2 regions of the Mycobacterium vicinigordonae genome follow, and region 1 is predicted to be linked to the other one. Evidence: predicted binding sites of a transcription regulator. Region 1 holds the regulator's gene; the other holds the start of a gene.
The links. Region 1 encodes LexA, which represses DNA repair genes until DNA is damaged. Its sites were predicted from a motif close to CGAACANNTGTTCG; they were not measured.

Region 1 (7,994 bases):
CCGATCGGCGCCGCATCCGTGAACGCATGTCCAAGCTGCGCCGTGACATCAAGGCCATGAAACAGGTCCGCGACACCCAGCGCAGTCGCCGTCTGCACGCCGACATGGCTTCGATTGCCATCGTCGGCTACACCAATGCGGGCAAGTCGAGCCTGCTCAACGCATTGACCGGTGCGGGAGTGCTGGTCCAGGACGCGCTGTTCGCGACGCTGGAGCCCACCACCCGGCGCGCCGAGTTCGAGGACGGCCGTCCGTTTGTGCTCACCGACACCGTCGGGTTCGTACGCCACCTGCCGACTCAGCTGGTCGAGGCATTCCGCTCCACCTTGGAGGAGGTGGTCGACGCGGACCTTCTCTTACATGTGGTCGACGGTTCCGACATCAACCCGCTGGCCCAGATCAGCGCGGTCCGGCAGGTGATCTCCGACGTCATCGCCGACCACGACACCGCTGCTCCACCGGAATTGGTTGTGGTGAACAAGGTGGACGCGGCGAGTGATCTGATGCTGGCCAAGTTGCGTCACGAACTGCCCGGCGCGGTCTTCGTCTCAGCGCGCACCGGGGAGGGCGTCGACGCGCTACGCCGGCGCATGGCTGAACTTGCCACCCCGACCGACACAGCGGTCGACGTGGTGATTCCCTACCACCGCGGCGACCTGGTGGCGCGGCTGCACGCCGAGGGCCGGGTGCAGCAGGCAGAACATCAGGCGGACGGCACTTGGATCAAGGCCCGGGTGCCGGTGGCGCTGGCCGCCACGCTGCGCGATTTCGGTCGCGGGGCCTGACCCGCTCCGAGGTGGGTAGCCGGCGGCTCCCGCCCCTGCTTACCGCCGACCAACCGCCCGGTTGGTATATGTTGGTGGCAAGTCTGTCAGTTCTTCGATAGCCGGAGGTCGCACGCATGGGCGCCGTCAAGTACCAGCGCACTCTTTTCGAACCCGAGCACGATTTGTTCCGCGAGTCCTATCGGGCCTTCCTGGACCGCCACGTCGCGCCCTACCACGAGGAATGGGAGAAGGCCAAAATCGTCGACCGCGGCGTGTGGCTAGAGGCCGGCAAGCAAGGCTTCCTCGGCATGGCGGTGCCCGAGGAGTACGGCGGCGGGGGCAACCCGGACTTCCGCTACAACACCATCGTCACCGAGGAGACCACCGCAGGACGCTACAGCGGCATCGGGTTTGGGCTACACAACGACGTCGTGGCGCCCTACTTGCTCAAGTTGACCAACGAAGAGCAGAAGCAGCGTTGGCTACCCAAGTTCTGCACCGGCGAGCTGATCACCGCAATCGCGATGACTGAGCCCGGAACCGGCAGTGACCTGCAGGGCATTAAGACCCGGGCGGTGAAACAGGGGGATCACTACGTACTGAACGGCTCGAAGACGTTCATCACCAACGGCATCAACTCCGACCTGGTCATCGTGGTCGCCCAGACTGACCCGGAAAAGGGTTCGCAGGGGTTCAGCCTGTTGGTTGTCGAACGGGGCATGGAGGGCTTCGAGCGAGGCCGTCACCTGGACAAGATCGGGTTGGACGCCCAGGACACCGCCGAGCTGTCTTTCACCGACGTGCACGTCCCCGTGGAGAACCTGCTGGGCGAGGAGGGTCTCGGCTTTATTTACCTGATGCAGAATCTGCCCCAAGAGCGGATCAACATCGCGGTGATGGCGGCGACCGCCATGGAAACCGTGCTCGAGCAGACCTTGCGGTACACCAAGGAACGCAAGGCGTTCGGCAAGCCGATCGGCAGTTTTCAGAACAGCCGCTTCCTGCTGGCCGAGCTGGCCACCGAGGCCACCGTGGTGCGCATTATGGTCGACCAGTTCCTGGCGCTGCACCTGGAAGGCAAGTTGACCGCCGAGCAGGCCGCGATGGCCAAGTGGTACTCGACCGAGAAGCAAGTTCAGCTGATCGACCGGTGCCTGCAGTTGCACGGCGGGTACGGCTACATGCGCGAATACCCGGTTGCCCGTGCGTACCTCGATGCCCGGGTGCAGACCATCTACGGCGGCACCACAGAGATCATGAAGGAGATCATCGGTCGCGGCCTGGGTGTCTGACACCCCCTAAGCCCGCAAGAGTCGTGCTATCACCCACGTTGCGTGCGGGATCCGCGCCCTGGTCTGCCCGCGACACGAGCGCGGCACAGCATCATTTCGACATCGGCTCGGTATCCGTTTCCGTAATATCTACAGATTGACTTCGCATTTCTCGTTCGCAAGAGCAAAGTTATGCGAGCCCGGCGACGATGCGCACCGTTGCGGGGAAACGGCCCGCGACGGTGAATCCGCCAGCTCGCCAGGTGGGCAGAGCATCGGCTGGGAGGCTTGGTGAACGGGCAGAGAGGTCAATTGAGCAGGCTGTTCGGGCGGGCGTTAGTTGGCTTGGCGGCTACTGCGCTGGCCGTCACGCTGCTGGCGCCGAGCGCGTCGGCATCCCCGATCGGTGATGCCGAGGCCGCCATGATGGCCGCGTGGGAGAAGGCCGGCGGCGATACGTCGACGCTGGGTGCCCGCAAGGGCGACGTCTATCCCGTCGGAGACGGTTTCGCGCTGGAATTCGACGGCGGCAAGATGTTCTACACGCCGGCCACCGGCGCGAAGTACATGTTCGGGCCGATCCTGGCCAAGTACGAGTCGCTGGGCGGGCCGGCGAACAGCGATTTGGGTTTCCCGACCATCAACGAGGTCCCTGGCCTGGCCGGGCCTGACAGCCGGGTCAGCACTTTTGCCGCCAGCGACAACCCGGTGATCTTCTGGACACCCGACCACGGCGCGTTCGTGGTTCGCGGTGCGCTCAACGCGGCATGGGACAAGTTGGGCAGTTCGGGGGGCGTATTGGGCGCCCCGATCGGCGACGAAACCTACGACGGTGAGGTGACCTCACAGAAGTTCACCGGTGGCGAGGTTTCCTGGAACCGCAAGACCAAGGAATTCACCACCAATCCGGCGGCTCTGGCTGAGCAGCTCAAGGGTCTGCAGGTGGCGATCGACCCCACCGCGGCGATAAACATGTCCTGGCGCGCCGCTGGCGGGGCAAACGGGCCCCTGGGCGCCAAGAAGGGCGCCCAGTACCCGATCGGGGGCGACGGAGTCGTCCAGGACTTCACCGGCGGAAAGATTTTCTTCAGCCCGGCCACCGGAGCCAACGCGGTCGAAGGGCCGATCCTGCAGAAGTACGAAGCGGCGGGGGGACCGGTTAGCAGCGATCTAGGCTTTCCCACCGCTAACGAGGCTGACGGCGGTATCACGCCCGCCAGCCGGATCGCGACATTCTCGGCGGCCGACAAGCCGGTCATCTTCTGGACACCCGACCACGGTGCGTACGTGGTGCGCGGGGCCATGAAGGCCGCGTGGGACAAGCTCAAGGGCCCGACCGGGAAACTTGGCGCTCCGGTCGGGGATCAGACCGTGGACGGCGACGTGATATCGCAGAAGTTCACCGGCGGCAAGATCTCGTGGAACCGCGCCAAGAACTCCTTCACCACCGATCCGGCGAATTTGGCGCCCCTGCTGTCCGGCCTGCAGGTTTCAGGACAGAACCAGCCGAGCAATTCGACCGCCTCGCCGCCGGCCAAGAAGTTCACCTTCCATTGGTGGTGGCTGGTTGCGGCCGTACCGGTGTTGCTGCTCCTGCTGATTTTCGGGCTGGTGGTGCTTGGCGTGCGGCGCCGCCGCACCGCGGGCCACGGTCCGCCCGAATATGAGCGAGAACCGGAACGCGACGCCGGTGGCGCCTACGAGTCGCGCGCCGATGTGCCCTGGGGGCAGGACGACATCGACTACGGGTCCGAGCGATTCCCGCCGCTCGACCAGGAATTCGACGAGCATCACGATGGTGGTTCGGCGGGCCGGGTCAGCTGGTCCAGGGGCGGTGGCGTCCCGGTGGGGCCCCACGGGGAAATTGCCGAGGATGAGGCGGACGCCGACGACGACGACGAATATCTCGCCCTGGCCGACGAGAGCTACGCGGCGGAGGCGGGCGAGGAGTTCGACGAGTTCGACGAAGACGAGGATCCCGATGCGGTGGGCACAACTCCCATTCCGGTTGTGTCGCAGGACGTGCTCGGCGAGCTGGACGTGGACGAACCGGTTGGCGCGGAGTCGGTCTCGCCGGAAGCCTTTGAAGCCGAGGTGATGGTTCCCCAGACCCCGGTGCCAGGCGCTGGCGCGCTGGACGCGGAGACGCCGGAAACCGGTGCGCCGGAACGCTTCCCGGATGCCGAATACCTGGATGCCTACTACGCTGACGTCGAAGTTGCGGACACCCGCTACACCGACGTGGAATATGCCGACGTCGAAGACGGCGGCGTCGAGTCCGCCGATGCCCAATCCGCCGACGACGAGTCGCCGGATTTCGCGTCACCACCGGACCTTGGTCCCCCGGTGCGGACGGGACGGCACGCGGCGGCGGAACCCGCTGAGTACACCGCGGAGGTTGATACGCCGTACGCGGCCGCGCCGCAGGCCGAAGTCCCAACGGCAGTGCCGGCCGGGAGTGCCGCGGTGCGTCCGACTATTCACCTGCCGCTCGAAGACGATCCATACCGGGCGCCGGACGGCTATCCGATCAAGGCCAGCGCCCGTTTCGGCTTGTACTACACGCCCAGCAGCGCGCTCTATCACGACACCTTGGCCGAGATCTGGTTCGCCACCGAGGATGTCGCGCGAGCCAACGGTTTCGTGCGGGCGGACTAGGAGACCGCGCCGCGGCGGTTACACCTTGCGGATGACCGTGACGACCTTGCCGAGCACGATCGCGTCGTTGCCCGGAATGGGGTCGAAAGCGGGGTTGTGCGGCATCAGCCATACCTGACCGCCCGCCCGCTTGAAGGTCTTGACGGTGGCTTCGCCGTCGATCATGGCCGCCACGATGTCGCCGTTGTCGGCGACGTTTTGCTGGCGCACGACCACCCAGTCGCCGTCGCAGATCGCGGCTTCGACCATCGACTCGCCGACCACTTTGAGCAGGAACAGCGTCCCTTCGCCGACAAGTTCGCGCGGCAGCGGAAAGACGTCCTCGACGGCCTCTTCGGCCAGAATCGGTCCGCCGGCCGCGATTCGTCCGAGGACCGGAACGAAAGTGGGCTCCGGCAGTGCGTCCGAACCGGCGACGTCGGTAAGGGGCGGCGTCACCGCGTCGTCGGCGCCGCGGACGTCGACCGCACGCGGACGGTTCGGATCGCGGCGCAGATAACCCTTTCGCTCGAGGGTGCGCAGTTGATGCGCTACCGAGGATGTCGAGGTCAGTCCCACCGCGTCGCCAATCTCGCGAATACTGGGCGGATAGCCGCGGGTGGTCACCGAGGCGCGGATCACGTCCAGGATGGTGCGCTGCCGCTCGGTTAGCGTGGCGTCGACCGCGTGCAAACCCGACTTGTCGTTGCTGTCGCTCATGGCTTTGAATGTAATCGCAGTCGGGCTAAGAATCAAACATGTGTTCGATCGGCGTGTCGGCGCTCGCATACGGCACTGCCATCAGCGGAAATTCAGTGAATCACAAGTGTGTAACTTGCGGATGGATGGGGTATTTAAGAGTCACCCAGCTGGTTGCACCGACAAAGCCTTGTCGGTGGTGTGGTCTACCGTTTTGCTCGTGCGACACGCCTCGCTCAAATGTTCGTCTATCGAACACATGAGCGACTATGGTCGAACACACGAGCGATAAGTAGTCGACCGGAGGGAACAGCATGACACTCATCTACGCGGGTCCGTACCGCAACGGCAGCGTGCAGAGCCCGCTGAACAGGCCGGTCAACAGGCCGAAAGGTGAGAGTTCCTCCTTTCGTGCGGGTCGCGATCGGTCGGTTCGACCCGGCCCTGCTGGGCCTGCGCGTCCCGCGGGCGCTCCGATGCGCTATTACGGCACCGGCGTTGCCCGGTCCACCGCCACGCATCGCCGGCGTCCGGTCGGGGTGATGACGACGATCGGCTTGGCCCTTCTCGCCGGAGTCATCACCCTCTGGCTTGGACTGATGGCAAACTTCGGCAGCATGGTCAACGGCGACTCCACCGACTCGGCGGAGCGGGTGCCGTCCGCACTGGCTGTGGTTCGGGTTGAACCGGGGGAGTCGCTGCAGGATCTGGCCGCCCGCGTCGCTCCCGGCGCGCCCGTGCACGACGTCGTCGAGCGCATCCGTGACCTCAACGCGCTGGATACCGGCGCGGTGTCCGCCGGGCAGACTCTGATCGCGCCCGTAGGCTGACGGACGTCGGTATCGCGGTCTGACTATCGACCTCAGGTTTTCGGCGAGCATGTGGCAGTCACGATCGGTGTGATACATGGCCCTTGGTCCGGCCGGGCGGCGCGCGGGTACTCTCGGGGTGTTCTGCGGACCCGGTTATGTCAGCGCGGCGAAGGAGCGGCCATGCACTGCCCGTTCTGCCGGCATCCAGACTCCCGGGTGATCGACTCCCGGGAAACCGACGAAGGTCAGGCGATTCGTCGGCGCCGATCCTGTCCCGAGTGTGGGCGCCGGTTCACCACCGTGGAAACCGCGGTGCTGGCAGTGGTAAAGCGCAGCGGTGTGACCGAGCCCTTCAGTCGGGAAAAGGTGATCAGCGGTGTTCGTAGGGCCTGTCAGGGTCGGCAGGTGGACGACGACGCGTTGAACCTGCTGGCCCAGCAAGTGGAAGACGCCGTTCGGGCGGCTGGGCCCGAGGTGCCCAGTAACGAGGTCGGCCTGGCCATCCTTGGCCCATTGCGCGACCTCGACGAAGTGGCGTATCTGCGCTTCGCCTCGGTATACCGATCCTTTTCCTCCGCCGCCGATTTCGAGCGCGAGATTGAGGCGCTGCGGGCACATCGCAACGTGTCGGCTTCCGGCTGAGAACGCCACCGATGGCTACCGAACTTCACCCCGAGCTCGCGGATCTCGCGCCGCTGCTCGGTACCTGGGTGGGCAACGGTTCCGGCGTGTACCCGACCATCGAACCCTTCGAATATCTCGAAGAGGTGGTGTTCTCCCACGTCGGTAAGCCCTTCTTGACTTATGGGCAGAAGACCAAGGCGGTTGCCGACGGCAAGCCCTTGCATGCCGAAACGGGCTATCTTCGGGTGCCCAAACGTGGTCACGTCGAGCTGGTGCTGGCCCATCCGAGTGGCGTCACCGAGATCGAGGTCGGCAGCTACACGGTCAGTGGTGACGTCATCGAAATCGAGATGGTCACCTCCGATGTCGGTCTGACGCCAACGGCCAAAGAGGTTTCGGCGCTTGGACGTTCCCTGCGGATTGGCGGCGATGAATTGTCCTATTCGTTGCGGATGGGCGCGGTCGGCCAACCCGTGCAGCATCACCTGTCCGCCGTGCTGCACCGCAGGTCCTGACCTCGCGCGCATCAATGAATCTCACGCACGGTGTCTTCGACGACCCGGCCGCCAACCCGGACCCAGCTTCGCGGACTCCAGCCGGTTTCGATAACTGACCCGTTTCCCTGTGTGATCACCAGATCCCGGCTCAGGTAGTCGGTCAGCCGCATGGCCGCCGAGCCGGTCGCTTCGTCCTCGGCGACACCAAGATTGGCGGCGAACATCCGTGCCCGGACCATTCCGGCGGGCCGGTCGGCCCAGGCCCACAGGTAGTGCGCGACGTCGTCGGAATAGTCCGCGGGATCTGCGGACGCGACCGCTTCCGGTGAGTCCAGATCGTGGATGGCGAAATCGGGCGCCCAGTCCGCGGGTGCCTCGATCGCAGTGAGATCGTGTTCGTAGCTCACTTGCACCAGACCGGCCGGCACGTGCAGAGTGTTGATCGGCAACCCTCGCTGGCGCAACCACCACGCTGCACCGAGTGTCGGGTGTCCGGCGAACGGCAGTTCGATCTGCGGAGTGTAAATGGTGGCCCGCGCCGAGGTTGCTCCGGCGGCGGGCAGATCAACGAAAACTGTTTCGCTGTAACCCAATTCGCTTGCCACGTGTTGCCGTTCGGTGGCGTCGATCAGGTTTGCGTCAACCACCCCCAGCGGGTTGCCGAATCTGCCGTCGGCAGCGGTGAAG
Region 2 (7,994 bases), 940 kb from region 1:
CGTGGTGTGCCCGGCCATCCCGTTGCCGGCGTCCACCGCGACCCGCAGCGGGCGCAGGCCATCGGTGTTCACCAGGGACCGCAGGAACGCCCCGTAGTCGGCTAGCACGTCCTTGTCGGCGGCGGCGCCGGGCGCGCCCTGATAGGCACTTGGGTTCCCGGCGATCAGGTCCTCGCTGATGGTCGTCAGACCGGTGTCCTTGCCGACCGGTTTGGCGCCGGCGCGGCACAGTTTGATGCCGTTGTACGCCGCCGGATTGTGGCTGGCGGTGAACATGGCACCCGGGCAGTTCAGCTGCCCCGAGGCGAAGTACAGCTGATCGGTGGACGCCAAACCGATGCGCACCACGTCCAGGCCCTCGCCGAGTACTCCACGCGCGAACGCGGCCGCCAGCGCCGGGGAACTGTCGCGCATGTCATGCCCGATCACCACCTGCCCGGCGCCCTCGGCACGCATCAGCCGGGCGAATGCGGCGCCGACATCGGTGACGAACGGTTCGGTGATCTCGTCTCCGACAAGCCCACGCACGTCATATGCCTTGATGACACGGTGGACAGCCGCGGCGGGCCAAGACATGCGGGGTGCTCCTGACGACGTGAACTCTTGGCCGCCAGCCTATCGGCCACCCCCGACCGGCACGGCAGGTGCTTAGTCGGAAGGATCGGGCAATACCCGCAAATGCCCGCGACGCCGACCGGAGCGGTGCTCGGGCGGCGCCAGCAGACCGCCGCTGGGCGCGGTGGCGTGGGCACCGGCAGTGTGCAGGTCCCCGGCACCGTTGGTACGCGGGACGTCGTCGTACCCGTCGTAGACCTCGGCGGTGAAGCCGTTGACAACCGCGTTGGCCCGGGCAGCGCCGCCCTCGCGCACCGCGTCGGCCAGGGCGACCAGGTCGTCTTCGTCGGGGTTGACAGGCTCGGCATTGAGCGGCCCGGCGTGACGGACAAGTTCCCACCCGCGGGGGGCGGTGATGCGGCCGGCATGACCGACGCACAAGTCCCAGGAATGGGGTTCCCGCGCGGTAGCGAGTGGGCCGACCACCGCCGTGGAGTCCGAGTAGACGAACGTCAGCGTTGCCACTGCATAGTGCGGACACCCGGGCCGGCAGCAGCGACGGGGTACGTTCACGATCGAAAGGCTATCGCGCGCTGACGCCGCGCAAGCGCCGGACACGCGCAACGCGTCGGCGCACGATGTGCAACCGTTACCATCGGCGCGTGAGCGATTCCCGCGGTTGTGGCCGCAGTGATCGACCCTGGATCGGGCCGGCCGGAGCATTCCGCCGCCGATCCCGGCGACGGGGTCGCGATCCACGCGGCCCGCTACTGCCGCCGACGGTGCCGGGGTGGCGGAGCCGGGCGGAACGCTTCGACATGGCGGTGCTCGAGTGCTACGAACCCATCGAGCGGCGCTGGCGAGACCGGGTGGCCGAGCTCGACATCGCCGTCGACGAGATTCCGCGCATCTCGGCCAAGGATCCCGATAGCGTGCAGTGGCCCCCGGAGGTGATCGCCGACGGTCCGATCGCTTTGGCCCGGCTGATCCCGGCCGGGGTCGATGTCCGCGGCAACGCCACGCGGGCACGAATTGTGTTGTTCCGCAAGCCAATTGAGCGACGAGCGAAGGACACCGTCGAACTCGGCGACTTACTGCACGAGATACTGGTGGCCCAAGTGGCCATCTTTCTGGACGTCGAGCCCTCGGTTATCGACCCGACGATCGACGACTGAATACTCGCCTATTCGCAAGGCGGGCTAGATAATACCGCGCTTGAGGCGGCGGCGTTCCCGTTCCGACAAACCGCCCCAGATCCCGAAGCGCTCGTCGTGGGCCAGCGCATATTCCAGGCATTCGTGCCGGACCTCGCAGCCCAGGCAGATCTTCTTCGCCTCGCGCGTCGAGCCGCCCTTCTCCGGGAAGAAGGCTTCTGGGTCGGTCTGCGCGCACAACGCCTTGTCCTGCCACTGATCGGCGGGGACTTCCTCCAACGGCTCCGGCTCGAACGCGGACGGTGCGTCGGGAACCACACTCAGATGAGGGCGGACAGGTGCCGTCGGCATTGGCAAAGACGTCACGGCGGAACCGGGAACGGCGTGCGGTGTGCTTCCCATTACGCCCCGAAGGTACTCATAGGACATGCCTCCGCCTCCTCACTGATAGAGAATGAAATAGTTTCCCACTGTTCTGATGTACAGATACCCAATTCGAACAAGTGATCGAATCTCGGTCTGCGACACCGGAACCGGCCGGCCAACCGGGAAATGACACTGATGTGATTAGACACGGGTCGGCGATCTTGGTCAAGCACTTCGGCGGATTTCCATACCATCTCGTGATCGAATTTCGGCGATTCTGTTGTGGTAGGGACGCGGCGTGTCGGCCACAGATTCATCACAAGTCCCTTGCGCCACAGCGGTTACCGGAACCACCATGCCACACGCGCGGGGGTACTGTCCTGCGGTGTGAAGGTCACCGTTCTCGTCGGCGGCGTCGGGGGTGCCCGATTCCTGCTCGGGGTGCAGCAGCTGCTGGGCCTCGGCCAGTTTGCTCAATCCGGGGATAACGGCCACGACTTGCGGGCCGTGGTCAACATTGGCGACGACGCCTGGATCCACGGGGTGCGGGTCTGCCCCGACCTCGACACCTGCATGTACACCCTGGGCGGCGGTGTGGACCCGGAACGCGGCTGGGGTCACCGTGACGAAACCTGGCACGCCAAGGAGGAACTCGCGCGCTATGGCGTAGCGCCCGACTGGTTCGGACTCGGCGACCGTGATTTGGCCACGCACCTGGTACGCACCCAGATGCTCAACGCCGGCTACCCGCTGACACAGATCACCTCGGCACTGTGCGACCGTTGGCAACCCGGAGCACTGTTGCTACCGGTCAGCGACGACCGTTGCGAAACGCACGTCGTGATCACCGACCCAGAATCCGCGACCCGGCGGGCGATCCACTTCCAGGAGTGGTGGGTACGGTACCGCGCCCAAGTGCCCACCCACAGCTTCGCGTTCGTGGGGGCCGAAAAGGCAAGCGCCACAAACGAAGCACTTGTCGCAATCGCCGAGGCCGACGCCATCATGCTGGCACCGTCGAACCCGGTGGTCAGCGTCGGCGCTATCCTCGCAGTGCCCGGCATCCGGGCCGCACTGCGAGCGGCCTCGGCGCCCGTCGTCGGCTACTCGCCGATCATCGGCGGTAAGCCGTTGCGAGGCATGGCCGATGCCTGCCTGTCGGTGATCGGGGTCGAGTCCACCGCCCAAGCAGTCGGCCAGTACTACGGCGCCCGCAGCAGTACCGGCATCCTGGACTGCTGGCTGGTCCACGACGGCGACTCAGCCGAAATCGACGGAGTGACGACGCGCTCCATTCCACTGATGATGAGCAACCCGGCCGCCACCGCCGAGATGGTGCGGGCCGGGCTCGAGATTGCGGGCGTGACGGAGTGAGTCGACAGCCGGCTCTACCGCCAACCGGCGAACACGGTACCGCCGCTGCCATCGAAATCCTGCCCGTTACCGAGCTTCCCGAGTTCCGGCCGGGCGACGACCTGGGTGCGGCCCTGGCAGCCGCCACGCCATGGCTGCGCGACGGCGACGTGGTGGTGGTCACCAGCAAGGTGGTGTCCAAGTGCGAAGGCCGGCTGGTGCCGGCACCTTTGGCCGCCGAGGAGCGAGATTCGTTGCGCCGCAAGCTGGTCGAAGAAGAGGCAGTACGTGTACTGGCCCGCAAGGAACGCACCCTGATCACCGAGAACCGGCTGGGACTGGTGCAGGCCGCGGCCGGTGTGGACGGATCCAACGTCGGCCGTTCGGAATTGGCGCTGCTGCCCCTCGACCCGGACGGCAGTGCCGCGGCCTTGCGGGCCGCCCTGCGCGAGCGACTCGGTGTCGATGTCGCCGTAGTCATTACCGACACCATGGGCCGGGCCTGGCGCAACGGTCAGATCGACGCCGCCGTCGGCAGCTCGGGTCTGGCTGTGCTGCACAACTATTCGGGTGCGGTAGACCAGCATGGCAACGACCTGGTGGTCACCGAGATCGCCATCGCCGACGAGGTCGCGGCCGCGGCGGATCTGGTCAAGGGCAAGCTGACCGCGATGCCGGTCGCCGTGGTGCGGGGGCTGCAACCGGCCGACGACGGCTCGACGGCCCGGGACCTGGTACGCCCCGGCGACGAGGACTTGTTCTGGCTCGGCACCGCCGAGGCACTGGATCTTGGCCGGCGCCAGGCCCAGTTGACGCGTCGGTCAGTGCGGCAGTTCAGCACGCAGCCCATCCCCGCCGAACTCATCGAGGCCGCCGTCGCGGAGGCGCTGACCGCCCCGGCCCCCCATCACACCCGGCCGGTGCGGTTCGTCTGGCTGCAGACCGCGCAGACCCGCACTAGGCTGCTGGACCGGATGAAGGACAAATGGCGCCGCGACCTCAGTGGCGACGGCCGCCCGCCCGACGCGGTGGAACGCAGGGTTTCCCGTGGCCAAATCCTCTACGACGCAACCGAAGTCGTCATCCCCTTCCTGGTTCCCGACGGTGCGCACGAGTACCCTGACGAAGCGCGCACCGCCGCCGAGCACACCATGTTCACCGTCGCGGTGGGCGCTGCCGTACAGGCCCTGCTGGTGGCGCTGGCGGTGCGGGGGGTGGGCAGTTGCTGGATTGGGTCGACGATCTTCGCCGCGGACCTAGTCCGCGACGAGCTGGCGCTGCCCGCCGAGTGGGAGCCACTGGGGGCCGTCGCGATCGGCTACCCCGCCGAGCCGGCCGGCCCGCGCGAGCCGGCGCCCGTCGCAGACTTGCTGATCCGGAAATGACAACGTTCGCGGGCAAGAATCCCGCCTCGGCCGCGAAGGTCCGCGGCGGCTACTACACGCCGGAACCGATTGCCCGCTTCCTGGCCGGGTGGGTCGCGCTAGCCGGGTCCCGGATCCTGGAGCCCTCCTGCGGCGACGGCAGCATCCTGCGCGAGCTCGCCACACTGACCGGGCAGGCCCGCGGCGTGGAGCTGGTCGCCGAAGAAGCTGCCAAGGCAAGGCAGTTCGCGCCGGTCGACAATTGCGACCTGTTCGCCTGGCCCGGCGCCCTGCGCAGCGCCGGGTGGGACGGCGTCGCCGGCAACCCGCCCTACATCCGATTCGGCAATTGGCCCGCCGAACAACGGGAGTCCGCATTGGACCTCATGCGACGCGAGGGGATGCGGCCCACCAAGCTGACCAACGCGTGGGTCCCCTTCGTGGTGGCCAGCACCGCACTGGTGCGCGCCGGTGGCCGGGTCGGGCTGGTGCTACCCGCCGAGCTGCTTCAGGTCGGCTATGCCGCGCAGCTGCGAGATTTCCTGGTGAGTCGGTATCGGGAGATCACGCTGATCAGCTTCCGGCGGCTGGTGTTCGACGGGGTGCTGCAGGAGGTGGTGCTGTTCTGCGGCGTCGTTGGCACCGGGCCGGCGCAGATCCGCACGGTCCAGCTGTCCGGCGCGGACACGCTGGAGGGCGCCGACCTGAACGTCGACGCGGCTCCCGCGCTGCTGCACGACACCGAGAAGTGGACCAAGTACTTCCTCGGGCCAGCCGCGATCCAGACGCTGCGCGACCTCGTGGAGGGCCCCGCCATGACCCGGCTGGGCCGGGTAGCCGGGGTGGACGTTGGCATTGTGACCGGCCGCAACAGCTTCTTCACCTTCACCGACGCCCAGGCTCGCGAGCTGGGACTCACGCCGCACTGCGTCCCGCTGGTTTCCCGCAGCGTGCAGCTGTCCGGCCTGCGCTATGACTTCGATTGCCGCAGTGACGATGTCGCGAGAGGTAGACGGACCTGGTTGCTCAATGCCCCGGCGCAGCCCACCGACACCGCCCTAGCCGCACACATTGAGGCCGGTGAGGCCGCCGGCGTCCACCTGGGCTACAAGTGCTCGCTGCGCAAACCGTGGTGGAGGACCCCGTCGTTGTGGAACCCGGATCTGTTCCTGCTGCGCCAGATCCACCAGGCGCCGCGGCTGACCGTCAACGCGGCCGCGGCAACAAGCACCGATACCGTGCACCGGGTCCGGGTCACCCCGGGCATCGAGCCCACCGCCCTAGCCGCGGTGTTCCACAACAGCGCTACCTTCGCCTTCGCCGAGACCATGGGCCGCAGCTACGGCGGCGGGATCCTGGAACTCGAACCCGCCGAGGCCGAACGGCTGCCGCTACCACCGCCCGCGTGCGCCCGTCCCGGCCTGGCGGCCGATGTCGATCTTCTGTTGCGGGCCAACGAGATCGAGAAGGCGCTGGACCTAGTGGATCGCCGGGTGCTGATCGAGGGGCTGGGTTTGTCGCCGGCTGTGGTGGCGGAGTGCCGCGCGGCGTGGATCGCTCTGCGGGACCGCCGCACCGGACGGAGGGGCCGATGACGCTGCGGGAGTCGGTGATTGGGCTGCTCACGGAGTGGGAAGCAGCCGACGGCGCGCAGGACGCGTTGCGTCAGGCCGTACTGGGTTTCGTGCTGGCTCGCGAAGACGCCTGCCAGCGCGCGTGCGAACCCGGCCATATCACCGCGTCGACGCTGGTGCTCGACGACCGGGGCGAGCGGGTGTTGCTCACCCTGCACCCGCGGCTGCGTCGCTGGGTCCAGCTGGGTGGCCACTGCGAGGACGAGGACACCGACATACTGGCCGCCGCGCTGCGCGAGGCCACCGAAGAATCCGGCATCATCGACCTGCGGCTGGACCCGAATCTGGTTGCCGTGCACGTCCATGCGCTGACGTGCTCACTGGGAATGCCAACCAGGCATCTGGATCTGCAGTTCGTAGCGCACGCGCCGGCCGGGGCGCGGATCGTGCTCAGCGACGAGTCCGACGATCTGAAATGGTGGCCGGTCGACGAATTGCCGGACGGCACCGATTTCGCGCTACGGCAGTTGGTGACCCGAGCTCGCCGGTCTTGACGTCCAGCGTCCCTCCAGCTTGATGCGCTCCCGACAAGGGAACCAGGTCACGGCCGGCGGTGCTCAGACGTCCGACGAATAGCGGATGCCGCCGTCGGGAATCGAGACCCCCGGCCACACCCGCGCGCCGCGCAAGAGTTCGCAGCGGGCGCCGATATCGGCGCCGTCGCCGATCACGCCGTCGCGGATCAGCGCCCGCGGGCCGATGCGGGCACCGAAGCCGATGATCGAGCGTTCAATCACGCTGCCCGCCTCGACCTTGACGCCGTCGAAGATCACCGCCCCGTCTAGCCGCACCCCGGGGCCAATCTCGGCGCCGCGGCCGACCACCGTGCCGCCGATCAGCAGCGCGCCCGGCGCCACCGCGGCGCCGTCGTGCACCAGCTGCTCGCCGCGCTGGCCGTGCAGCGCCGGCGACGGCGCGATCCCGCGCACCAGATCCGCCGATCCGCGCACGAAGTCCTCTGGGGTGCCCATGTCGCGCCAATAGGACGCGTCGACGTAGCCGCAAACCTTCGTCGCGGGATCCGACAGCAACGCCGGGAACACCTCCCGCTCGACTGATACCTCGCGCCCGCGCGGTATCCGGTCGATGACGCCGCGGGAGAAGACGTAGCAGCCGGCGTTGATCTGGTCGGTCGGCGGATCCTGCGTCTTTTCGAGAAAGGCGACGACGCGGTCGTTATCGTCGGTGGGCACGCAGCCGAACGCTCGGGGGTCACCGACCCGCACCAGGTGCAGGGTCACGTCGGCGCGGCGGGCGCGATGAAAGTCCAGCAGCTGGCCCAGGTCCGCGCCGGACAGCACATCGCCGTTGAAAACCATCACCGTGTCGTGGCGCAGCTTGCTGGCCACGTTGGCGATGCCGCCGCCGGTGCCCAGCGGGTTCTCCTCGGTCACATACTCGATCTGCAGTCCAAGCTTGGACCCGTCACCGAACTCGGCCTCGAATACCTCGGCCCGGTAGGAGGTACCCAGCACTACGTGCTCGATGCCCGCGGCAGCGATCCGCGACAGCAGGTGAGTCAGGAACGGCAGCCCCGCCGTCGGCAACATCGGCTTGGGCGCGGACAG

Region 2: a site for LexA is predicted at 2,206-2,219, ahead of cofD (2-phospho-L-lactate transferase). Genes of this name have one in related genera too.

What each region holds. Positions count from the first base shown of each region.
Region 1 is NZ_CP059165.1:2,383,959-2,391,952, forward strand. Features, by position in the region: gene hflX (GTPase HflX) at 1-785, shown strand, start outside; gene H0P51_RS10990 (acyl-CoA dehydrogenase family protein) at 902-2,059, shown strand; gene H0P51_RS10995 (sunset domain-containing protein) at 2,330-4,696, shown strand; gene lexA (transcriptional repressor LexA) at 4,715-5,395, opposite strand; gene H0P51_RS11005 (LysM peptidoglycan-binding domain-containing protein) at 5,689-6,204, shown strand; gene nrdR (transcriptional regulator NrdR) at 6,367-6,828, shown strand; gene H0P51_RS11015 (peroxynitrite isomerase) at 6,840-7,325, shown strand; gene H0P51_RS11020 (PhzF family phenazine biosynthesis protein) at 7,337-7,994, opposite strand, start outside.
Region 2 is NZ_CP059165.1:1,439,481-1,447,474, reverse strand. Features, by position in the region: gene H0P51_RS06380 (phosphomannomutase/phosphoglucomutase) at 1-576, opposite strand, end outside; gene H0P51_RS06375 (DUF3499 domain-containing protein) at 649-1,128, opposite strand; gene H0P51_RS06370 (metallopeptidase family protein) at 1,260-1,730, shown strand; gene H0P51_RS06365 (WhiB family transcriptional regulator) at 1,755-2,111, opposite strand; gene cofD (2-phospho-L-lactate transferase) at 2,463-3,449, shown strand; gene H0P51_RS06355 (coenzyme F420-0:L-glutamate ligase) at 3,446-4,813, shown strand; gene H0P51_RS06350 (Eco57I restriction-modification methylase domain-containing protein) at 4,810-6,387, shown strand; gene H0P51_RS06345 (NUDIX hydrolase) at 6,384-6,920, shown strand; gene manB (mannose-1-phosphate guanylyltransferase) at 6,984-7,994, opposite strand, start outside.